One region of the Pseudoalteromonas sp. DSM 26666 genome, then DNA from elsewhere that is predicted to be linked to it. Evidence: predicted binding sites of a transcription regulator. Region 1 holds the regulator's gene; each other region holds the start of a gene.
The links. The regulator sigma-54, encoded in region 1, starts transcription at its own class of promoters, with help from an activator protein. The targets are predictions, from matches to a motif close to GTTGGCACGNNNNTNGNNT.
Positions count from the first base shown of each region.

Region 1 (5,664 bases):
TTCAATGATTTCATTAAACTGCTGTTGCTCTTTAGGTAGGTTACGTACATCAACACTCACGGCAATTTTATTATAACTGTCGGAAACACTGCGCACTAATGATGGTAATAAATTAAGAGGAATATTGTCTACACAATAATAACCTAAGTCTTCCACAACGCGTAACGCCACAGATTTACCTGAGCCTGAACGACCGCTTATAATTATTAATTCCATTTATCACCTTTCTTTATTACTACGATTGACTGACGATAACCTGATACAGTTCGCTATCCGATTTGGCGGCGCGTAACTGTTTACAAAATTCTTTATCATTGAGCTTATCAGCAATCGTGGCTAGCGTCTTCAAATGCTGCTGATTATCGCCATCGGGAACAATTAACGCGACAAAAATGTCAACCGGCCGGTTATCAATCGCATCAAAATTAATAGCTGTTTCGCTCACTAAAATCAAAGCAAGGGGCTCTTGAGCTCCACTCATGCGACCATGTGGAATAGCAATGCCTCGGCCAATGCCTGTACTTCCAAGCTTTTCTCTTGCAGTTAATGCATTAAGAATATCTTGTTGTGTTAAATAGGGCAGCTTATTGTGAGCCAATTCACTGATAAATTCTAAAATTCTTTTTTTACTATTAAAAAGGACCGCAGCTTTACTGCAGTCCTGACAGATAAGTGAGCTTAGTTTCATAGTGTTAGTGTCGAGCAAGTTTCTCTTTGTGTTTAATTACTTGACGATCTAGCTTGTCAATGAGCGAGTCTATAGCGGCATACATATCTTGATGCTCAGTAGAGGCAAAAATCTCAGCGCCACTAACATGAACGGTTGCTTCAGCTTTTTGGTTTAGTTTTTCTACATCGAGAATAACGTGCACATTCGTTATGTGATCAGTGTGCCTCTGTAACTTCGAAAATTTACTATTTACGTAGTCTCTAAGCGAGTCGGTAATATCTACATGGCGACCAGTTAAATTCAGTTGCATAAACATTTTCCTCTTTGTTGTACGCCTTAAATCAAACTTTTACGTTGATTAGACGGGGGAATAGCTAGAGATTCGCGATATTTTGCAATGGTTCTCCTCGCTACTTTAATTCCTTGCTCTGCCAATATATCTGCAATTTTACTATCACTCAATGGTTTAGCTGAGTTTTCTGCAGCGATTAATTTTTTAATTAATGCACGTATTGCTGTTGATGAACATTCGCCACCATTTTCAGTACTTACATGGCTTGAAAAGAAATATTTAAGCTCAAAAATGCCACGTGGTGTATGCATGTATTTTTGCGTAGTAACACGCGATATAGTCGACTCATGCATTTCCACCATTTCAGCCACATCGTTAAGCACCATAGGCTTCATAGCCTCAGGACCGTGTTCAAAAAAGGCCTGTTGCTGCTGCACAATACAGTTGGTTACTTTAAGTAGCGTGTCATTCCTACTTTCTAAGCTTTTTATAAACCATTTAGCCTCTTGTAAGTGCGAGCGAATAAACTGGCTATCACCACTTGATTTAACCGTACGCGACATAGCTGCATATTGGCTATTTACTCTGATCTTAGGCATGCTATCTGGGTTTAATTCAACTACCCAACGACCTTTAACTTTCTTAACCGACACATCAGGAATAACGTATTCAGACTCTTCTCTAACAATAGTGTCTGCCGGTTTTGGGCTGAGCGTATGAATCAACGTCATGATTTCTTTAAGCTCATCTTCTTTAAGCTTTGTTTTTTTCATTAACGTGCGATAGTCACGTGCAGCAAGTAAATCAATATGATCGGTTAAGATCATTTTTGTTTCGTTTAAAAAAGGTGTGTCTTTATCAAATTGATTTAGCTGAATACACAAGCACTCTTGTAAACTACGCGCGGCTATTCCCACTGGATCAAATAGTTGAATACGCTTTAGTACCGCTTCTATTTCGTCAAGTTCAACTTCATCTTCGCCGTCGTTTTCTTGGTTAAAGCTTTCTAATATTTCTTCACAGCTAAGGGTTAGAATCCCTGAATCGTCCACAGCTTCTACAATTGCAATAGCTATCGCTTCATCGGTAGGACTAAACGGCGTCAGTTGAAGTTGCCACATTAAATACTCATGCAGCGTTTCAGTCGAAGAGCCTTGATAAATAGATTCATCTTCTGGCATTGGGCCCGATGAAGAGGCAGGCGCAGCGCTCATATATTCATCCCAAGTAACATCCATAGCCATATCATCGCTAATGGTGTCTTTGGTCATTGCTTCGCCGCTATCTTGCTCATACTCGCTAGGTTTATCGTCAGCTGAGGCACTTAGCGTTAAGTCATCGTTATCGGCTTTTTGTTCGTTTTTACCTGCAGTGTCTTCGCTGTAATCGTGTTCTTCAACTTCAAGCAAGGGGTTGCTATCGAGCGCTTCTTGAATTTCTTGCTGGAGATCCAATGTACTGAGTTGCAATAAGCGAATTGCTTGTTGCAACTGTGGAGTCATTGTAAGTTGCTGGCCCATGCGCAGCTGTAATGATTGCCTCATGTATCTCTAACAATCCTTTTAAATTAGTATAATTAATCTTAGCAGATGCTTAGTGTAATAACACACATATTAGAGCTTGAACTGCTCGCCTAAATAAACATCGCGTACTGTTTTATCGTTTAATACATATTCTGGAGTGCCTGATGCAATTAACTCCCCATGAGAAACTATGTAGGCTTTTTCACAAACATCAAGAGTTTCGCGTACGTTGTGATCTGTGATAAGTACGCCAATTCCTCGGTTTTTAAGATGCTCTATAATCTTTTTAATATCTAATACTGAGATAGGATCAACCCCCGCAAAGGGTTCGTCTAAAAGGATAAATTTAGGGTTTGCTGCTAACGCGCGAGCAATTTCAACGCGGCGACGTTCACCACCTGATAAAGCCATACCTTGACTATCGCGGATATGCTGAATGCTAAATTCATCAAGTAAATTATTTAAGGTATCTTCGCGTTGTTGTTTATTTAATTCTTTACGTGTTTCTAAGATAGCCATTAAGTTTTGATAAACAGTCAGCTTTCTAAAAATAGACGACTCTTGCGGTAAATAACCAATCCCTAAACGCGCTCGGCTGTGCATCGGTAATAAAGTAATATCTTTATCATCAATTGATATTTTGCCTTTATCGCTAGGCACAAGGCCTACAATCATATAAAAAGTGGTGGTTTTACCTGCACCATTAGGGCCAAGTAACCCCACAATACTGCCAGCTTCAACCTCTAGGCCAACGTTTTTTACAACTTCACGACCTTTGTAGCTTTTAGCTAATAGCTCTGCTTTTAATGTGCTCATGGTTGACCTTTATCATCTTCTTTTTTATTTTCAACAGGGACTAAAATAGTGTGTACACGGTCTGTTGAGTTTTCGTCTTTTTCTGCGCTAATTAACTGCTGCTCGATATCGTAAGTGATACTTTTAGCTGTTATTTTTTGACCTGCTTGAGCAATGCTTGCATCGCCGATTAAGGTTAAAAAACGCAGCGACACATCGTAACGCACTTCATTAGCACTGGCGCTCATTATGGTGCCATCAGCTTGTGTTTCTTCAAAATATGCAGGGCTGCCTGTGGCAATTAATAACTGTTTGTTATCGCCTAGGTCATCGCGTTTATGCACTTCTAAACGGTCAGCTGTGATACGGCGATTACCATGAATAATTTCAACATTTTTCTCAAAAATGCCTACGTTTTCTTTTAATTGACCTTCTTGCTTATCTGCACTAATTGAAATTTGATTAGCAGCGGGGGCTTCAGCAGGTTCAGCGCCATTACTGTTAAAAGCAATTAATAGTGAGGGAACAATTAAAATTTTAAATAGGTTATTGGTCATAATATAGGGTTCGCGTATGGTTAATAAGTTTAATCACCTCGGTTTTTAAATCGGCCTCAAGGCCTTTACCTGTGATTTTTAAATTAGGTCCTGTAATAACGACAGGCTGCTGTGATTGCATGGTTAATAGTTTTATATCAACATTGATGGTCTGGGCGTTGATCGTATCGATCATGGCGTTATCTACTAAGTTTTGAGCGGTTACATTACCCTCTAACACCAGTTGACGGTCGTCGTAGAGGGTGGCTTCATCGGCGTTAATACGCCATGTTTGCTGCTCGTTGTATAAAGTGAATATAGGCTTTTCAAAAAAGGTAAAACCGAGTTGTTGATACAACTCCATTTTTACCGCAGTTACCTTATGGCTCACTTTACCTTGTTCATTATAAGCCGTTTGTTTTAGCTCAATAGCGGTATAATCAGGCTTAGCAATAACTTGTGTTTCTTCGCTTGCAGTAATATCAACCTTAGTAAAATAAGGATACCAGAGCCAAACCATACAGCTTATGAATAAAACGCTCAGTATAATGCGCGCTACATTCATGAACTCGTTCCTTGGCTAGTTAGTGGCTTGTTATTTTCGAGCATAAGTAAGTCTGTCAGCTCTCTTACCGCACCAAAACCGCCGGGCAGTTGGGTTACATAATGTGATAAACGTTTAATAAGTGGATGAGCATCGTTTACGGCAACCGCAAAACCGACTTGCTCCATTACTGGCATGTCTGGGCCATCATCACCTATATAAGCAATTTGCTCATCGCTAAGCGCTAATTTTTGTTTTAATTCTTGATAGGCTATGAGTTTGTCTTCTTGGCCTTGATATATATGTTGTACGGTTAAACTGCTCATACGTTGCTGCACTATATGAGAATGGCGCCCGGTGATCACGGCGACTTCAAAACCGCTGTTAATTAGGGCTTTGATACCAAATCCGTCTTTGGTGTTAAATGCTTTGAGTTCTTCACCTTGGTTTCCAAGGTAAATACGGCCATCAGAAAATACACCATCAATATCACAAATTAATAGCTTTACTTTTTTTGCGCGCGCCTTTGCATCATCACTTAGCGGTTGATAGAGATCTTCAAATTGCATTTATAGCACTCCCGCTTTAAGTAAGTCTTGCATATTTAGTGCGCCAATCGGTTGATTATGCTCATTAATTACAATTAAGCCATTAATACGTTTTTGTTCCATAATATTTAACGCTTCAGCCGCGAGCATCTCTTGGGTGGCTGTAGTACACGACTTGGTCATCACAACATTAATTTCAGTGCTATGAATGTCAATACGTTGCTCTAAAATACGGCGTAAATCGCCATCGGTAAACAGGCCTGATAATTGCTGGTCACTATCAACAATAGCGGTCATGCCGAGTCCTTTGGCCGACATTTCAATTAAGGCATCTTTAATCGTTTGCGTCTCGTTAATGATAGGCGTATCAGCACCACTGTGCATAACATCTTTAAGAGTTAAGAGTAATCGCTTGCCTAAGCTACCACCAGGGTGCGATAGTGCAAAATCATCAGCAGTAAAGCCGCGTGCTTCTAATAATGCCACCGCCATGGCATCACCCATAGCGAGTGTGGCAGTGGTACTTGCAGTAGGTGCTAAGCCCAATGAGCAGGCTTCTTGTTCAACTTTAATACACACATGCACATTTGCCAATGTTGCCATGGTTGAGCCTTGGTTGCCTGTCATGGCAATCATTTTGGCACCAATGCGCTTTAATACTGGAATAATATTAAGTACTTCGCTGGTTTCACCAGAGTTTGAAATGAGGATAACCACGTCATTTGCTGTGATCATTCCTAAATCACCATGGCTTGC
Region 1 is NZ_FPAR01000007.1:16,838-22,501, reverse strand. Features, by position in the region: gene rapZ (RNase adapter RapZ) at 1-216, opposite strand, end outside; gene ptsN (PTS IIA-like nitrogen regulatory protein PtsN) at 236-688, opposite strand; gene hpf (ribosome hibernation promoting factor) at 693-980, opposite strand; gene BM380_RS13465 (RNA polymerase factor sigma-54) at 1,007-2,506, opposite strand; gene lptB (LPS export ABC transporter ATP-binding protein) at 2,576-3,301, opposite strand; gene lptA (lipopolysaccharide transport periplasmic protein LptA) at 3,298-3,837, opposite strand; gene lptC (LPS export ABC transporter periplasmic protein LptC) at 3,827-4,381, opposite strand; gene kdsC (3-deoxy-manno-octulosonate-8-phosphatase KdsC) at 4,378-4,929, opposite strand; gene BM380_RS13440 (KpsF/GutQ family sugar-phosphate isomerase) at 4,930-5,664, opposite strand, start outside.

Region 2 (5,664 bases), on a different contig from region 1:
TTCAAGTGTGAAGTGGCTATGCGGAGGGCCAGGTGCGGCCTATTTATGGGTAAATCCAAAGCAAATAACACAATGTGAACCAAAAGATGTTGGCTGGTTTTCACATCAAAACCCATTCGAGTTTGATATTGCGCATTTTCAATATAACGCTAAAACACTAAGGTTTTGGGGCGGTACGCCCTCGGTACTTCCTTATATTATTGCCGCTCATAGTATTGAATATATTGTTGAATTTGGCGTTGAACAAGTGAGATCGCACAACTTGATGTTACTTGAGTTAATTCAGCAGCAATTGGGCGCTTTTTTAATGTCACCTAGCGCTAAAGAGCAATGTAGTGGCACCGCTATTTTGCAGTTTTCTGAGCATCAGCAAAGTGTATTAACAGCATTAGAGACTGCAAAAATAAGTGTTGATGTGCGTAAACTCGGCATCCGTGTTTCACCTCACATATATAATACAAAGTCAGAGATACAAACATTTATTGATGTTGTGAAGCACATACTTAAGGTTGCTGACTAAGCTGCTGTTTTTTTTGAGTGAGTGCTTCTATTTGTTGTTGTGCTTGCTTGATTTGTGGGTCAAATCGCTGCTTAAGTGCCGCCGTTTCAGTGGTAATGGCATTCGCAATTGAGCTGGCCCCTAAGCGATTTGCTTTATCTTGGGTCATGTAATCGATTTGCTGTTTTTTCTGTGCGTATTCTTGTTGGTATTGTTTAATCTTAAGCTCAAGCTGCACAATATCACGCTCTATTTGTTGCACCGCTAGATAATCGTCAACAGAAGTATCGGCAACTGGTGTGTTCTCAGATTGTGGCGTATTTGTTTGCATGATGTTGACGTTTCTAAGCGTGATCATTTGAGCGTCTTCAGCGCAAGGAGTTTGACTAAAAGTAGGCACTCCTTTAATGGTGCATTTATAAACCGTCACTTCATTTGCCATGCTAACAGCACAGGCACCCAAACAATACAGTAATAATATTAGCTTCGCCATGGTTAAACCTAAGCTGGTTTAAAGTACCATTTATAATGCACTAAGTTGTGACACCATACAATTTGTTTAATTTATTAGCATGCGCTCGCGACGGCCTTATACAAAGTGCAAATTAATAGAGGCTATTAAATTTTAGGCACAAAAAAACCACAATTAAGTGGCTTGTAATCAGTAATGGTGGAGAGGGAGGGATAGACTTACTTACATCCCTGTAATTAATCGCTGCGCGACGCTTGTAGCGGCCTAAAATGTTCCAGACATTTTATCGAACCCTGTCGAGGGTGCTCACCCTCCCTATTTCTTAACGGAGTTAAAATTTAGGCACAAAAAAACCACAATTAAGTGGCTTGTAATCAGTAATGGTGGAGAGGGAGGGATAGACTTACTTACATCCCTGTAATTAATCGCTGCGCGACGCTTGTAGCGGCCTAAAATGTTCCAGACATTTTATCGAACCCTGTCGAGGGTGCTCACCCTCCCTATTTCTTAAAGGAGTTAAAATTTAGGCACAAAAAAACCACAATTAAGTGGCTTGTAATCAGTAATGGTGGAGAGGGAGGGATTCGAACCCTCGATAGAGCTACAAACTCTATACTCCCTTAGCAGGGGAGCTCCTTCGGCCACTCGGACACCTCTCCGACGCATTATTCAGCGTGTTATCAATCGGAAAAAACCAATTAATACAAATAAGTGGTGGAGAGATAGGGATTTGAACCCTAGAGGGGCTATAAACCCCTGCCGGTTTTCAAGACCGGTGCATTCGACCACTCTGCCATCTCTCCACGTCGTGATGCAGGATAATACTTAGGTGAGTTGCCTGTGTAAATAGCAAAAAGATCGTTTGCTTAAAAAGTGAGCGTAAATGAGGTTTTTTTTGTAAATTATGAAAATTAAAGATGATTTTTAGCTATGAGGAGGGGGCTGGCAGCAAACAGATGGAGCTAAAGAAGAAACTTCATTTAGTGGTTGGGTGTTTGCTGCAACAATACAAAAATCATGGTTGGGTGATTATTTGTATTGAATTGCACCGCCAAGTGCTAATTTTTTTCCGTAACGGTTAAGTTTAGCTAACATTCTCGCTTTGCGATTAGTTGGTTTAACTGCAACGTGAGTTGTGGCTGTTTGGTTTAATGTATTAATTGGGTTCATTGTATTCGCTCCAAGGTTGTGTCTGTTGAAAACGTGTGCATTTTGCCCGTAGGTTGGTTAAAAATAAAGCGATAAAAATTGCTGGTGAAGTATTAGTTTTTTTAATCTGAAAGTGTTTTTTTGATTTGCTATTTAATGGTGTTTTTTTGATTTTGTATATTTATTCATTATAGTCGTGTGCTATATCACTTTTATACGGGGTTTTTTCAGTTTTTTTAATTTTAATATGTTTATAAATAGATTATTTTGAATAGTTATTCAGATTAAATTATTTTGTATTAATGGGGTGGGTTTTACTTCGTTAAAAGATTTAACATGCTATTTATAGGTGGTTAATTATTTATCAGAGAAGAGCATTAAAGAAACGATAAAAAAGAGTGTTGCTAGGCTTTTAAATTATAAAAAAAGTGCCTAGGTTACTAGGCACTTTGGAGTTAGTTGCGTTTTAAAACGCGTCTAACTGGGGATCGCACCGCCTCAAGAATTTAAAACTTAAAAAGAGGTGGTTTTAATATGTTGCAATTTGGGCTTACAATCATCAGCTCGGACGGCATTCTAAGTGATCTAGAGCGAAGTGAAGATTATACTTTGGTTTGTATTTTACTATGAAGCCACAAAATGCCTCTGCACAGCAAGAGCAGATCCGCTCAACAGTCTATTATTTGAGTTAAATGGGACTGGTGGGGGTAAAAAACGCAAAATGCGGCATAGCTTAAAAGCAAATGCCGCAAAGGGAGATTAATTAAAATGCTGAGCAGTTAGTGCTGTTTTATAGTAAATAACTCATAGCCTTTTAATGCAGGCACTTGCGCAGCAAGTTGAGTTTCTTGTTGTGCGATTTCAACAAAGTCACCACACAGTATATTTGCACGCTGTTCAAGTTTTTTTGCATGGAGCTCTACTTTTTCTTCTATTTGTGCGCCCATATTTTCCATGCGCTCTTCAAAGGCTTGCATGTCGCCACCTGAACCCATTAGCTCAGAGCCTAATGCGACTAAAATACTGCCCATTGATTGCATTACGGCCGACTCAACGGCAGTTTCTATTTGTTGTTCAAACTGCTGTTCAAAGTTTTCACCAAACTGAGTGAAGCTTTGCTGGCCCATGACAAATGTACCTTGTTGGTAAAAGGTACCCTCTACTTCTTGTTGAATATCGTCCATTAAGGTAGCAATGTTATCGAGGCCATCAATATTAAATGCATTGGCGACTTCTTCTAATGCAACGCCCGCAATTTTAACGCCATCAAGTGCAATGTTGGCTACTTCAGGTAATTGCGCACGTAAATTATCTGTGTAGTTGGTCAGTGCTTGGCGCTGAGCGCTATTTAATGCTACTTGCTCGCCATTGATCGACAACTCACCTTGAGTGGTAAAAGTCATACGTTGATTGTTGGCTTTAAAAATTTCTAATTCACTTGGCTTTATACGTACATCGTTTTTAAACTCAACTTTACATTCGTCGTTACTAAATGAAATTGAAGAGCTGTTATCGTTATGAGCCATGGCGACGGGGGCGCACATAATTGCGCTAACTAATAATAATTCTTTCATGTTTATTCTCTGTTTTTTGCTGATGATAATTAACTTATAACAAGTTTGGTGCCAATAGTTTTTAGTGTTTAAAAACAGTGATTTGTGATTTTTAAGGTGCTTTGAAGCTGAAAGTAAAGTCATTGAAAAAGCTAAAATTTGGTCAAAATAACCAACCATCAAATGCAAATAAATAAAATTTATCGATACGATAAAAAACTCTCACTTTCCACAATTCAAATTTAGCGCTATTTATTCACAATACTGACACAGAGACTATTTAGGATAGCGATGTGGCTTTATTTTGACGTAAATTTGTACAATGAATTTGCGTTGAACATTTTAATTTCACCAATTATCGCGATACAAGAATCCGTAATTGGTCTCAAACACTTTATGGAGTGGGTTGTGGGTAAGACATTTAGTTACGATGCGCTAGATGATGATTTTGTTGAAGACGAATACGAAATGGTCGGGCGTAATCAACACGACAAGAAAAAGCAAAAGGTGAAAAGAAAGTTAGAGGATTACCTTGAGCAAAAACGCTTGCGTAAAAACCTAGGTGAAGATGACTTAAACGATTATATTGATTAGGTTGTCGCTAGTACAAATCAGTGCCGACATATTAGCTTTTAACTGCTACTTAGGTAGTATTTAAAGCTCTGTGGGTTGGTAATAAAGAGGCTTTATGCCTCTTTATAATTTTTAAGCCTCAAACTTTAGCTGCGAGCAATGCTTTTTCAATTACTTTTTCTAGTTTTTCAGGTTTAGTAAAGGGCGCGTAGCGCTTAATCGGTGAGCCATCTGAATTAATCAAAAACTTTGTGAAGTTCCACTTAATTTTTCGTGTCAAAAACCCCGGCAATACAGATTTTAAATAGCGAAAAACCGAATGTGTATGCTGACCATTAACGTTCACTTTTTCTGCGATTAAAAAACTAACTCCGTAATTGATTAAACAACCTTGCGCTATTTGATTCGCGTCTCCGGGTTCTTGCTGGCCAAATTGGTTACACGGGAAACCTATAATGACTAAACCTTGGCTGGCATACTTTTCGTGTAATGCTTGCAATGACTCGTATTGATAGGTGAATCCACACTCACTTGCGGTATTTACTATTAACACAACTTTACCTACAAACTCTTTAAAATCGATAGGTTGGCCTTGCAGGCTAGTAGCACTTAGTTGATGAAATGGGTGCATATTATTAAGCTATTATTTGTTTATTTGGCATAGTCTAACCTTTGCTTGGTGATTAACAAAGTCGAAATAGTGAACACTGCTATGGCGTTACTGTTAATTTAAAATCAAAAATAACCCCATACCAGCAAGTGTGGTTAGGTAAATATTATGTGTTTTGTAAGCAACTATAATGGCAACAATCGCTGCGCTTAAATAAGGGTTTTGCCAATTTAGATTAATGCCACCATCATTTATAAATACAATAGGCACCCAAATCGCTGTTAGAACCGCAGGTGCGCTGAAGCTCAAAAACTGCTGCATTTTAGGCCCTACTTTAAATGGTAGCGCGCGGTGTAAGAATAAATAACGGGTAAAAAAGGTAATACATGCCATAAGTAAAATAGTCGTCATCATGATTTAGCGTCCTTATTTTTTACTATTCTAGTTACAGCGTAACCTGCACTCATTGCTAATAGTGCTGAGCATACTAACCACAGCTCAAAGCCTGTGCTTTTTAATAAAGTAGCACAGATCCCTGCAACAATGACCGTGACAAGAGTGGCTAAATTTTTAACTCCTGGGATAACCAAAGCAATAAAGGTTGCAGCAATCGCAAAGTCGAGTCCTAAGTTGGTGAGATCAGGGAGCATAGTACCGGCTACAATACCGAACAGAGTCCAAATATTCCAAGCAATGTAAAAGCTAAAGCCTGCGCTGAGCGCGTAAATTAGGCGCGTTTTAGTCTGGTAGGCGCGAGGGTGATGCGAAAAAGCAAATAGTTCATCGGTTAATACAAAGCTGACTGGAA
Region 2 is NZ_FPAR01000014.1:63,537-69,200, reverse strand. Features, by position in the region: gene BM380_RS17495 (aminotransferase class V-fold PLP-dependent enzyme) at 1-520, shown strand, start outside; gene BM380_RS17490 (RNA-binding protein) at 504-992, opposite strand; tRNA gene BM380_RS17485 (tRNA-Ser) at 1,538-1,630, opposite strand; tRNA gene BM380_RS17480 (tRNA-Ser) at 1,684-1,774, opposite strand; gene BM380_RS18355 (hypothetical protein) at 2,001-2,141, opposite strand; gene BM380_RS17475 (YggN family protein) at 2,900-3,694, opposite strand; gene BM380_RS17470 (PA3496 family putative envelope integrity protein) at 4,082-4,267, shown strand; gene BM380_RS17465 (glutathione peroxidase) at 4,386-4,877, opposite strand; gene BM380_RS17460 (AzlD domain-containing protein) at 4,971-5,270, opposite strand; gene BM380_RS17455 (AzlC family ABC transporter permease) at 5,267-5,664, opposite strand, start outside.
Region 2: the regulator sigma-54 is predicted to act here: its motif matches at 3,732-3,750, upstream of BM380_RS17475 (YggN family protein).

Region 3 (5,664 bases), on a different contig from region 1:
TTTAAAGCATTGCTTACATCAAGCTTTATATTCACGTCATGAAACGGGCCTTTTATGCGTAAAGGAACTTTAAAGCCAGTACTGTCATCGGTTGTACCTTGACCTTCAATAGAGTCAACGACGCCTGTTACTAGTCGATAGTTAACAAGCGTTTGCGGTAAATCAACGTCTCCTTCACCTGAAATGCGTATTAAAGGGCTGATCAACGATAAATCAGTATTTTTGCCTACGCCATTGGTAAAGTTAAAACTACCAGAAAGTGCAGAGAAATCTGTTTTCTCAGATTCCTCAAATCCTGTATCTAATCCCTCAGACACGGCATTAAAGTTGCCTTTAACTAGCTCTTTCCCCTTACGCACCATTTCTGCTACGTTTGCTCCCTCAACTGCACCATCAGCGAACTTGAATCCTAGTTTACCATTAAGCGCGTTAATAAACGTTTTTTGGCTTTGCCCTGCTGTGGTTAGATTCCAGTTTAAAGAGCCCTTGCCCATTAGCTTATCAAAGCCTGCAGCATCGCTAAGTAATGGCTGTGCGTCTATTTTATCTAAATCGAAGTTGGTTGCTATTTTATAAGGGGTATTTTGAGCATTGATAGTCACCACCCCTTTACCTGTTCCTTCATAAGCCGCAAAGCTGTCTAAACTTAATTTAGCAATGCTATTTTTAAGTGCCACAGTAAACTGGTTTGCGCCGAGTTTAATATCGTTCGCTTTTAAGCCACTTGAACGGACAATCACATTTGCATCTAATGCACTTAAGCCACTTAAATCAATTTTAGTATCATCCCACACTATTGGCTCTGCAGGCTTAGACTCGTCTTTTGCAGGGGCTTCTTTTTTAGCTACGGTTTCTGGTAAGTAAGGATTTAAATCAAGCATCCCTAGGTCAATATCAGCATTAACCGCTAAACGACTGCCTAGATTCACCTTACTTTTACCTTTAATCTCGAGTGCATCGAGCGTTGCAACTAATTCAGTTAGGTTAAACTCCTCACTGAGCAAGTGCATTTGGGCATTGATACTAAAGGCATTAAACGCATTGTCTTTAGCGTTTAAGTCAACCCCTTGCCAGTTAGCAATATTTTTAACTGAATCACCGTTAAGTGCTAATAATCCTTTAATATCTTGGCCTTGTTTGGCTATGCTGCCATCAAACGTTAAATCGACTAAACGTGAGTTAAGCGTTTGCTTTACATTAAATGTGGCACCTTCAATCGCTTTTGCTGGAGTATCAAGTTTTACATCAAGCTCAAATCGCTCTTGCATATAAGTAATAGCCCCTTTGACTTCGAGCTGTTTGCGCAGTGAAGGCAGTAATATAGCCAGTTCTAAATCGCTAATTTGTTGTTTAGCACCCGTTTGACCATCTAAATATGTAAACGACCCGCCATAAATAGCGACTTCACCTAATTGAATATCAAAGTTTTCAGGTAGTTTGACTGCCTCACCCGATTGAGTTTGCTGCTCAGGTTGCTTGGCCACTGCATCAAATAACTGCCAGTTAGCTTTACCGCTTTTATCGGTTTCTAGCAAAATATCAGGCTCATTAATGACAAACTTTTCTAGCTTTAACTCGCCACCGAGTAATGAAAGCCAAGGAATATGAACGGCAAGTTGCTGCATACTTGCCATATCAGCGCGAGAGCCGCTAGGCATATTGGCAAAATGCACATCATTAAGCTCTAATTTTAATGCGGGGAATACACTGAGGGTTTTATCGCCCTTTATGGTTAATGTGCGCCCGGTTGTTTTTTCAACCTGCTCAGACACTTTATTAAAAATGGTATCAGTAGGAATTAAAAAAGGTGCAGCAACAATTAACGCTATGCATAGCAATAATATGACACCAATAATTTTAAATAAGGTCTTCATGATCATCCTTTCAAACGTGCAAATAATGTTCTTATCATAGCGGGAGTTAACACTAAAAGCATTGTTAAATAAATAAAAAACATATCAATTAGGGCATCCCTTTTTAAAATCAGGTTTTCAAAACTCATTTTAATAAATTTAAAGATTCATGCCCCTGATTACATTGCTGCAATTGTTCGGTATGATGCGCGCCCCTGTTGTATTTAGCCTAAATAAGCTAAAATGTAGCGACTAAAAAAAATATCTAACCGGAGAGTCTACAAGGCATGAAGAAACTGCTAATTTCACCGTCAAAAATGGCATTAGGCGAACAAGAAAGTCAAATTTATCAAAACATTCTGAAGCAATCTTCAGAGCTAAGCCTAAACCTGATGGCCGTGAAAGTGGAAAACCATCCAGAAGATTTTTTAGGTTGGTGTTACGAGCTATTAAGTGCAAGCCGCGACCGCATTAATTACGACTTACTCGAAACCTCACAATTACCATTATTAAAAAAACTGCATGACCAACTTATTTCAGCGATTAGCTTTTTACAGTTAAAAACATTACGGGTAGCACCTTGGCCAGTAGTGAGTATGTTTGTAGAACAACATAAAGAACTGGTGGCACTTGATGAGCAATTACGTTTAACTGCTTATATCTCAGGCCTGCGTAAACAACCATTAAAAGACATGATCCCTGAAGACTTACTCGCTTTTAGCGGTAAGCACATGGCGTCACTCGACCCGAGTACTTATAACTTTGATGTAGAATGGTTTGCCTCTACAAAAAGTGCTAAAGGCTTTCACCAGATGTTGGCTGACTTGCCAGGTGCATTTGACGATGCCCTGAGCAATATCCCACTTGAGGGTGATGTAGCGCAAAGTAATTACCAACAATTTGTAATTGCTTACTTGAGTGCATTTAATGGCAGTGATGAAAAACCAACACTAGCGCCTGCAACCCGTTTATTAGCAATGCGCCGCCCTGATGTATTTACACCGATTAGTAACAGTCGCTTAGATGCACTTTGCTCCGCACTTGGTATCACCAAATTAAATAACCGTGACTTTGAGCGTTACTGGCAAGATGTAGTACAAAGCATTCACGCTATGTCATGGTTTAAAATGGCCAATGCAGGTAATGAACTAGAAACTCAGTTAGTGGATATTAAAGCGCTAATACCTTGCTTTTTTTATTATGCAGATACGAATACTGCAGATAACTCTAACTACATTAAGCTACTAAATAAACCTACACGTAGCACTTCGAGCAGCAGTAAAGCGCCACGCCGCGGCAAAGAATCGGCTGAAATATTAGTGGACCGCGCACTTGCTGCTGATGACATCCCAGAGCATATTCGTGCTAAGCGTGATTCTATTATTAGCGAAGTACAAAAAGGCCGTGGTGTAAACGAAACAATTACACTTATGCGTACCATTTTTGGATAAAACGTATATCAAACGCAATTAGCTTTAATAAACTAGCTTAACGTTAGGGTCTGTAGACCTTTCAAGGTTAAATTTTCAAAGGCCAATAGATCCTAATATAGATAGCCTGGTAGCGCTCTAATGGTGCAGCCAGGCTTTTTTTTGCACCAGCAGTGTGTTCTTTCCTTACATACTTTTCACAAAGCGTCTTTGCGCATAACTTCAACACCTTGTTTTATAACATAAAATTTATTTTTTATTAAATAAATGGAAGCTGGCACATACAGTGCAATTCCCCCTGCAGTAACGTAATAATACGCCGCCGTTCAAAAGGTTGTAGTCGTTTATAATAAAAAGCCTTGGCGTGCAAAATCATACAATGGGAAATGAGACATGCTAAAACTACAAAAAACAATATTGATCAGTGCATTGGCATTAACAGGAATGACATCAACTACTGCATTTGCCGAAGTAACAGCCAATGCAGCCGCTACTTCTAACTACTTATGGCGCGGACAAGAGCAAACTGGGGGCGATGCAGCTGTATCTGGCGGTATTGATTACGCTAATGAATCTGGATTTTATGCAGGTACCTGGGCGTCAAATGCGTCTTGGGCCGATGAAATGACTTACGAACTAGACTTATACGCCGGTTTTGGCGGCGCTATTAATGAAAACGTAAGTTATGACGTAGGTTATATTTATTACGCTTACCCAGATGCGGCATCAGATGCCGATGCTGATTTTTCAGAAGTTTACGGTAGCATTAGTGTGCAAGGTTTTACATTTGGTGCAGCCGTACTTGCAACATCTGCTGCCAGTGGTGATGGTACTGATTTTGGTGATTCACTGTATTTAAACGCCGATTACAGCTTCGCTGTTGGTAGCAATGGCACTGAAATGGCGCTACACATAGGGCATTACTCAGGCGATTTCATCGGTGATGACAATATCATTGATTATGGCGTATCAGTTTCTAAGGATGGTTTTACCTTTGGCCTATCTGATAACGACATGGACGGCTCAGATGTTAAAGCTTATGTAGCCTACGCTGTCGACTTTAGCCTATAAAAAGAATGTGTTACTTGCTGCAACACTAAGGGCCGAAAGGCCCTTTTCTCGTTTAATGGCCACCTTTTAAATTAACCATAAATATAAAAACGCCTGTTTATTCAGCTTTAAACTCGTTCTTGTTGCAATCAATTGCAACTGATTTAGGATGCCAAAAAGGACCAACTTGATTGATAACTAACTATACTAAGCCATTAGTAAAGGATTTATAAGCATGCACACTTTGCAATTGCGAGCTTGTATGTGATTGTTTACTTCACCCCCCTCGATAAAAAATAAAATCAATATTTGTGCAACCAGTCAATACCGCGAACTCACAATAATTAGTTTAAAGTTCATACTGACTTTCCTGCCAACTGCATTTGAGCAACCTGAGTATCCTTACAAATTTGCTCTACATCTTCACGCTGCTCAAACACTTATCCCTATAAATAAAATGGATGGCTATCTTCAACACTTGCCTTACTTGTTATTTTTGCGCTGGCTTGCGGCTAACTTTTTACCTCATAGTAAGTACTAAAATCAAGTAAAGCAGCACCCATTATTAATGATTGGATAATCATCCTGATTAGCTCACTATTAGTAATTAACTTTATAAGAGGGCAAAAAATGTTGAGTAATAAATTGTTTAACAAATATCACATGACTACAAATCTTATAAATCATTCATATAAAAAGACCGCATAAATGCGGCCTTTTATGTTTATAAAGATAAATTTAACTCGATCGTCTTTATCTATTAAATATAAGGTTTATCGCCAGTCTATAAAAAAACTGGTATTTTGGTCCAAGTTAACATTATAGCGCCTTGATATTATCGCCACTTTTTTTATCAATTAACTTAACGAAAGGGTCAACACCAGCAAATTTAGGTAACTCAGTTACCTTTAATGTAATGGTATTTTCACCTGTTTTTATCTCGTGCTTTTGCATGTAGATAACAGTATCCCCTTCCTGAATTTCATTTGGATCTGCGCTAAACAAAGCGACATCTATCATTTGCGCTAATGGAATATCCTCTTCATTCCCTTCCCCATCTGCATGTTTTTTTGCTGCAGAAATAGTTAGCGTAACAGTATGCTCGCCATCAACAGATTCAGCCTCTTGAACATCAACATCACTGAGCTTTAACTCATATAACGTAATGGCATTAAACTGATCTTCAATGAATGCTTGCTCTTGCTCACTCGCTCCTTCCTTTAGGTAGGCAATAAAGTCTAACGTGGTAGGGTAACGATCTTGTGCATATTGGTAATCTTGCAAAAAAGCTCGTAAAACGGCATTTAAACGTTGTTCACCTAACAGATCAT
Region 3 is NZ_FPAR01000011.1:87,732-93,395, reverse strand. Features, by position in the region: gene BM380_RS16260 (AsmA family protein) at 1-1,874, opposite strand, end outside; gene BM380_RS16255 (hypothetical protein) at 2,141-3,304, shown strand; gene BM380_RS16250 (TorF family putative porin) at 3,677-4,354, shown strand; gene BM380_RS16245 (ABC transporter permease/M1 family aminopeptidase) at 5,153-5,664, opposite strand, start outside.
Region 3: the regulator sigma-54 is predicted to act here: its motif matches at 3,557-3,575, upstream of BM380_RS16250 (TorF family putative porin).

Region 4 (5,664 bases), on a different contig from region 1:
ATTAATATAACCTTTAGCTCCTAACCCTCTGAGCGTGTTAGCCACTTTATCGACGCCTACATCAAGCCCTAAGTTAACTGCCGGTATATTAATACTGTGGCTAAATGCTTTATAAAGAGGCATAGCACCACGGTATTGATGATCAAAGTTTTCTGGCTGCCATACGTTACCCTCCTCGTTGCTGACTTGAACAGGCGAGTCATCAAGTAACGTCGCTAAGTTATAATGAGGAAGCTGCAGTGCACTTAAATATACTGCAGGTTTAACTAATGAGCCAATATTTCGTTTGGTATCGAGCACGCGGTTAAATCCTGAGTAGCGTACATCACGTCCAGCGACTAACGCTGATACACCGGCTTTTTCAACATTAACGGAGATCATCGCCGCTTCTAACTCTTTGGTATTTGGACGTCTTTCTAAATAAGGTAAACTGGCCTGAATCGACTCTTCCATCGCGGTTTGTTTTTGTAAATCAAAGTAGGTAAATACACGCACACCCGCATCCAATACGTCTTGATCGGGTAGTAGCTGTTTAAGCTCGCGATTAACCAACTCTAAGTAACCTGGATAAGACTTTTGCAAGCTGGCTTTCATTGGTGCAATATCAATTGCGCGCTTTAACGAGGCTCTATACTCTTTAGTAGAAATAAGTTTGTTATCGACCATTAAACGCAGCACTAGGTCACGACGCTCCATCGCACGTTCTTTGTAACGTCTAGGATTGTAATAAGATGGGCCTTTAACCATAGCCACCAGCAAGGCAATTTGGTCGTACTCGAGTTCATCAACAGGTTTGGCAAAGTAAAACTCGGCGGCCAGCCCCATTCCATGTACCCCTTGGTTGTATGACTGACCTAAGTACACTTCGTTTAAATAGGCTTCGAGAATCTGATCTTTTGAGTAACGGTAATCAAGAATAAGCGCAATAAAGGCTTCATTAATTTTACGGACTAACGAACGCTCACGGGTAAGGTAAATATTTTTAGCCAGCTGCTGGGTTAATGTACTCCCCCCTTGCACGGTGCGCCCTGCGCGAATATTGGTATACAAAGCGCGTAAAATTGAAAATACCGATACACCGTGATGATCATAAAAATCGCGGTCTTCAACTACTAATAAGGTATTTTTAAGCATGTCAGGAAATTTATCTAATGGTACAAACTCTCTATCTTGTTTTGAGTCATTACCAATACGGGCTATTTGTACAGGCTCTAATCTGGCAGTGTTTAAGCGACGGCCAAACTTATCTTTAATACTGGCTACCTTCTCTCCAGAGAAACGCAACTCAATAACATGAGCGCTCTCTAAACCATCATAAAATTCAAAGTCACGACGAAAAATCTTAATACTATTGGCTGTTTTAATATACTGCCCAGTCCGGCTTAAGCGATTAACCGCCGTGTAGTTTAAGCGCTTAAGCTCCCATAAAACTTCTTGCTCTGATAAAAACTGGCCTGGAAAAAAAGTCATTGAGCGGGCATATACTTGTGCCGGAAGTTGCCATTTATTACCTTCAAACTGGCGAGTTATTTTTGCATCAAGGTAAATAAAATAAAGTGCAATGGCGATAAACGTCGCCAGACTCAGTTTCCAAAAAATAGAAAACAACGTTTTAAAAAGTGGCCGTTTTGTGGTGCTTGAAGTTTTTTTAGTCGCACTTTTTCGCGCCGATGATTTAGATGACTTAGTAGCGCGCTTAGTCGAGGGTTTACTGGTCGATGTTTTCTTTTTTTCAGCCATTTAAGTGTAATATATTCCGAAGGTTAATTTAACGCGAGGAGCTTATCACATTACTCTAGCACCTGAAAAATTAACCTCCCCTGAAATCAAAAAAGCCCTAACAGAGTAGGGCTTTGATTGAACACACAATACTTTTAATTAATTACTTCTAACTGATACAAACTCTGGATAAGCATCAATACCACAATCGTGTTGATCCATACCGTTTAACTCTTCTTCTTCGGTAACACGAATACCCATGGTTTGCTTGAGGATTGCCCATACAATGAATGAAGCAATAAACACAAAACCAATAATACATAGTAGGCCAATCAACTGATTAACAATGCTGGCCTCAGCATTAGTAACAGGTACTAGCACGATACCTAGGATGCCACACACACCATGAACAGAAATAGCACCCACGGGATCATCTATCTTCGCTTTGTCCAGTGCGACAATACTAAGTATCACTAATGAGCCACCTAGTAAGCCAAATAAACACGCCATTAGTGGTGATGGTGATAATGGGTCTGCAGTAATAACCACTAAGCCTGCAAGTGCACCATTAAGTACCATGGTTAAATCGGCTTTGCCCCATAAAAGTTTACATAAGAACAAGGCTGAAATTGCCCCCATAGCTGCAGCAGCATTGGTATTAAGTAATATTTGACCTACCGCTGTTGCGTTTTCTTTATCTGAAATTAATAACTGTGATCCGCCGTTAAAGCCAAACCAACCCATCCATAAAATAAACGTACCCAATGTAGCAAGTGGCAAGTTTGAACCTGGAATTGGGTAAATTTCACCATTTTTACCATATTTACCTTTACGTGCACCCAGTAGTATTACACCCGCAAGCGCTGCAGCCGCACCCGTTGCATGTACAATGGCAGAGCCTGCAAAATCAACAAAGCCTAATTCAGATAAGAAGCCGCCACCCCATGTCCAGTAACCTTCAATTGGGTAAATTAATCCTGTAAGTACTACTGTAAACACTAAGAAAGCCCATAATTTCATACGCTCTGCTACGGCGCCAGATACAATAGACATGGCCGTTGCAACAAACACTACTTGGAAGAAAAAGTCAGATTCTAGTGAATGATTAGCATCTGCCGCTTGGCTACCTATTAGCCCACCAAACGAAGGAATAACGCCGCCTTCAACATTATCTACGTACATAATGTTGTAGCCTATCAACAAAAACATAGTACACGCGATAGAATAAAGCGCGATATTTTTAGTTAGAATTTCTGTGGTATTTTTAGAGCGCACTAAACCCGCTTCTAACATTGCAAAACCGGCTGCCATCCACATGACTAAGATGCCAGACATTAAAAAGTAAAACGTATCGAGCGAAAACTTCAGCTCTATAATTGTATTTTCCATGTTGCCCCCTTAAATTGCATCATCATCAAGCTCGCCAGTACGAATACGGACGATTTGGTCTAGGTCGTAAACAAAAATTTTGCCGTCACCAATTTTGCCCGTTCCAGCGACTTTGGTAATGGTTTCTACAACGCGTTGGCAATTTTCACTACGAGTAGCAATTTCAAGTTTAATTTTAGGTATAAAGTCAACCTGATATTCAGCACCACGGTATAACTCAGTATGCCCTCTTTGACGTCCAAATCCCTTAACGTCAACCACTGTCATTCCTTCGATGCCTAAATCAGCGAGTGCTTCACGCACATCATCTAGTTTGAATGGCTTTATTATTGCACTGATCATTTTCACAAAGGCCCCCTTAGGACGCTAGCTTGTTATTGTATTTCCTCTATACAATCCAACCTTTGTGCCATTTTTAAATTAATAATAAAAACATAAACTTAAAAAAATAAATAATATATAAAACAAAAAAGCGCACCATTTAGGTGCGCTTTTTTTATGCAAAATACTGCATTGGTGCGAGGTGGTTAAAAGCAAGACGTCATCTCTAGTGACCCGCTGCACAACGTTCTAAGTACTAATTAATTTTTTAAGCATAATGACTTACTCAGTCGCGTCGAGGGATAAATCAGCTCTTATAGCTTCACCCAGCCATAGCGATTCCATAGTTTTTACCACTCGAAAATGAAACTCTTCATGAGTAAAGGGCTTAGTTAAAAAGTCATTTGCACCCGATTTAATAAACTGCGTGGCAACACCATAACTATATACATCGGCCAGACCAATAATGGCTAATTGCTCACGACTTTTAACATTTCGAATTGCTCTAATTAATTCAAACCCATTCATATCAGTTAAATTATGATTAGTAATGACTAACTTAATTGCCCTATTATGGTTAAGTATATGCAATGCTTGAGCGCTATTATCAGCAGTAATAACATCAAATAACTGTTTTTCGAGCATTTGCTTAACCAAGCTACTGCTCAATAAAGAATTATCAACAACTAGCGCTTTTCGCCCTTGGTTACGCAGTAACTGTGCTACAAATTTAATGGCATAAAGGTAAGAGTCACGGTTATCTTTAATAATGTAATCAATAATCCCTAATTCCAGCATTTTTAAGCGCGTGGGCTCTTCTAATTGCGTTGTCATTAATAGCGTAGGGATACCTTGCGATAAAATATAGCGAGCAACATCCATATCGGTTTGTCCACTAAGTGGCAAATCAACTAAGGCGAGTGAGTAACTTGTTTGGCTCAGGAGTTGTTTGCATTGAGTAAGTGACGAGGCAAAATCAACCAAAACATCAAGATATTGAGCAGCAATGTGCTTAAATATCTGCTGTACTCTAATGTTATCTTCAACAATTAAAACGCGTTGCATAAACTCCCTTTTATTTGCGCCCACTCTTTAAGGTTATAAACCTAAAAAGAAATCACTTTCAATCATCCATATAGAAACAAATAAGCGACCAATGATTTAAGAAACTTAATTAATAATTAAATTTTTAAATCGCCTTAAACTTACAGTGCGGTATACACATCAAGCATATTTCGCCTGTTTGCTGTGATCAGATTAATCTTAATTACATAAACTCAACGATTATTATCGGCAGCTAGTCTCATTACTTTTGTTTTTTACTCAAATATCGCTATAACTGCAGTACATAAAATAAAAAGGGTCACTTATGAAATTTAGTCGAAGTCTATTTTTACCCATTGCCGCTATTGCGCTCACCCTAAGTAGCGCCTCGTTTGCCGATAATCAACGTCGCATTGATATTGACAGTAAAGTGGTTACCCAGCACAAAGCAAAAATAAATAATGAACGATTTTCTTACACAGTAGCAACTGGCACACAACCGGTATGGGATGACAAGGGAGACGCCATCGCAACCCTTCAATACACTTACTACACGCGCGATAAGGTCGATGATAGAACAAAGCGCCCATTACTTATTTCATTTAATGGTGGCCCAGGCTCAGCGTCAGTTTGGATGCATTTAGCATACACCGGCCCACGCGTTTTAAAAATTGACGACGAAGGCTACCCTATTCAACCTTACGGTGTTAAAGATAACCCTTATTCGGTTTTAGACGTAGCCGACATCGTTTACGTAAACCCTGTAAACACGGGTTATTCGCGTGTCGTTGAAGATAAAGATGGTAACCTTCTACCAAAGGATAAACAAAAAGAGTTATTTTTTGGTGTGAATGCCGATATAAAATATCTAGCAGAGTGGCTTAATACTTTTGTATCTCGCAATGAACGCTGGCGCTCTCCTAAATTTTTAATTGGTGAAAGCTATGGTACCACTCGTGTATCAGGCTTAGCGCATGAGCTACAAAATAGTCAATGGATGTACATTAACGGTGTTGTACTCGTTTCACCTACCGATATTGGTATTAAGCGCGACGGTCCTGTAAAAGCCGCTAACCGCTTACCTTACTTTGCAGCTACAGCGTGGTACCACAAGGCATTAAACGCTGATTTACAAGCTAAAGACTTAGACGAGCTATTACCTGAAGTGGAACAGTTTACCGTTAATGAGCT
Region 4 is NZ_FPAR01000004.1:313,666-319,329, forward strand. Features, by position in the region: gene mrcB (penicillin-binding protein 1B) at 1-1,740, opposite strand, end outside; gene BM380_RS09765 (ammonium transporter) at 1,879-3,108, opposite strand; gene BM380_RS09770 (P-II family nitrogen regulator) at 3,118-3,456, opposite strand; gene BM380_RS09775 (response regulator) at 3,712-4,494, opposite strand; gene BM380_RS09780 (S10 family peptidase) at 4,799-5,664, shown strand, end outside.
Region 4: the regulator sigma-54 is predicted to act here: its motif matches at 3,504-3,522, upstream of BM380_RS09770 (P-II family nitrogen regulator).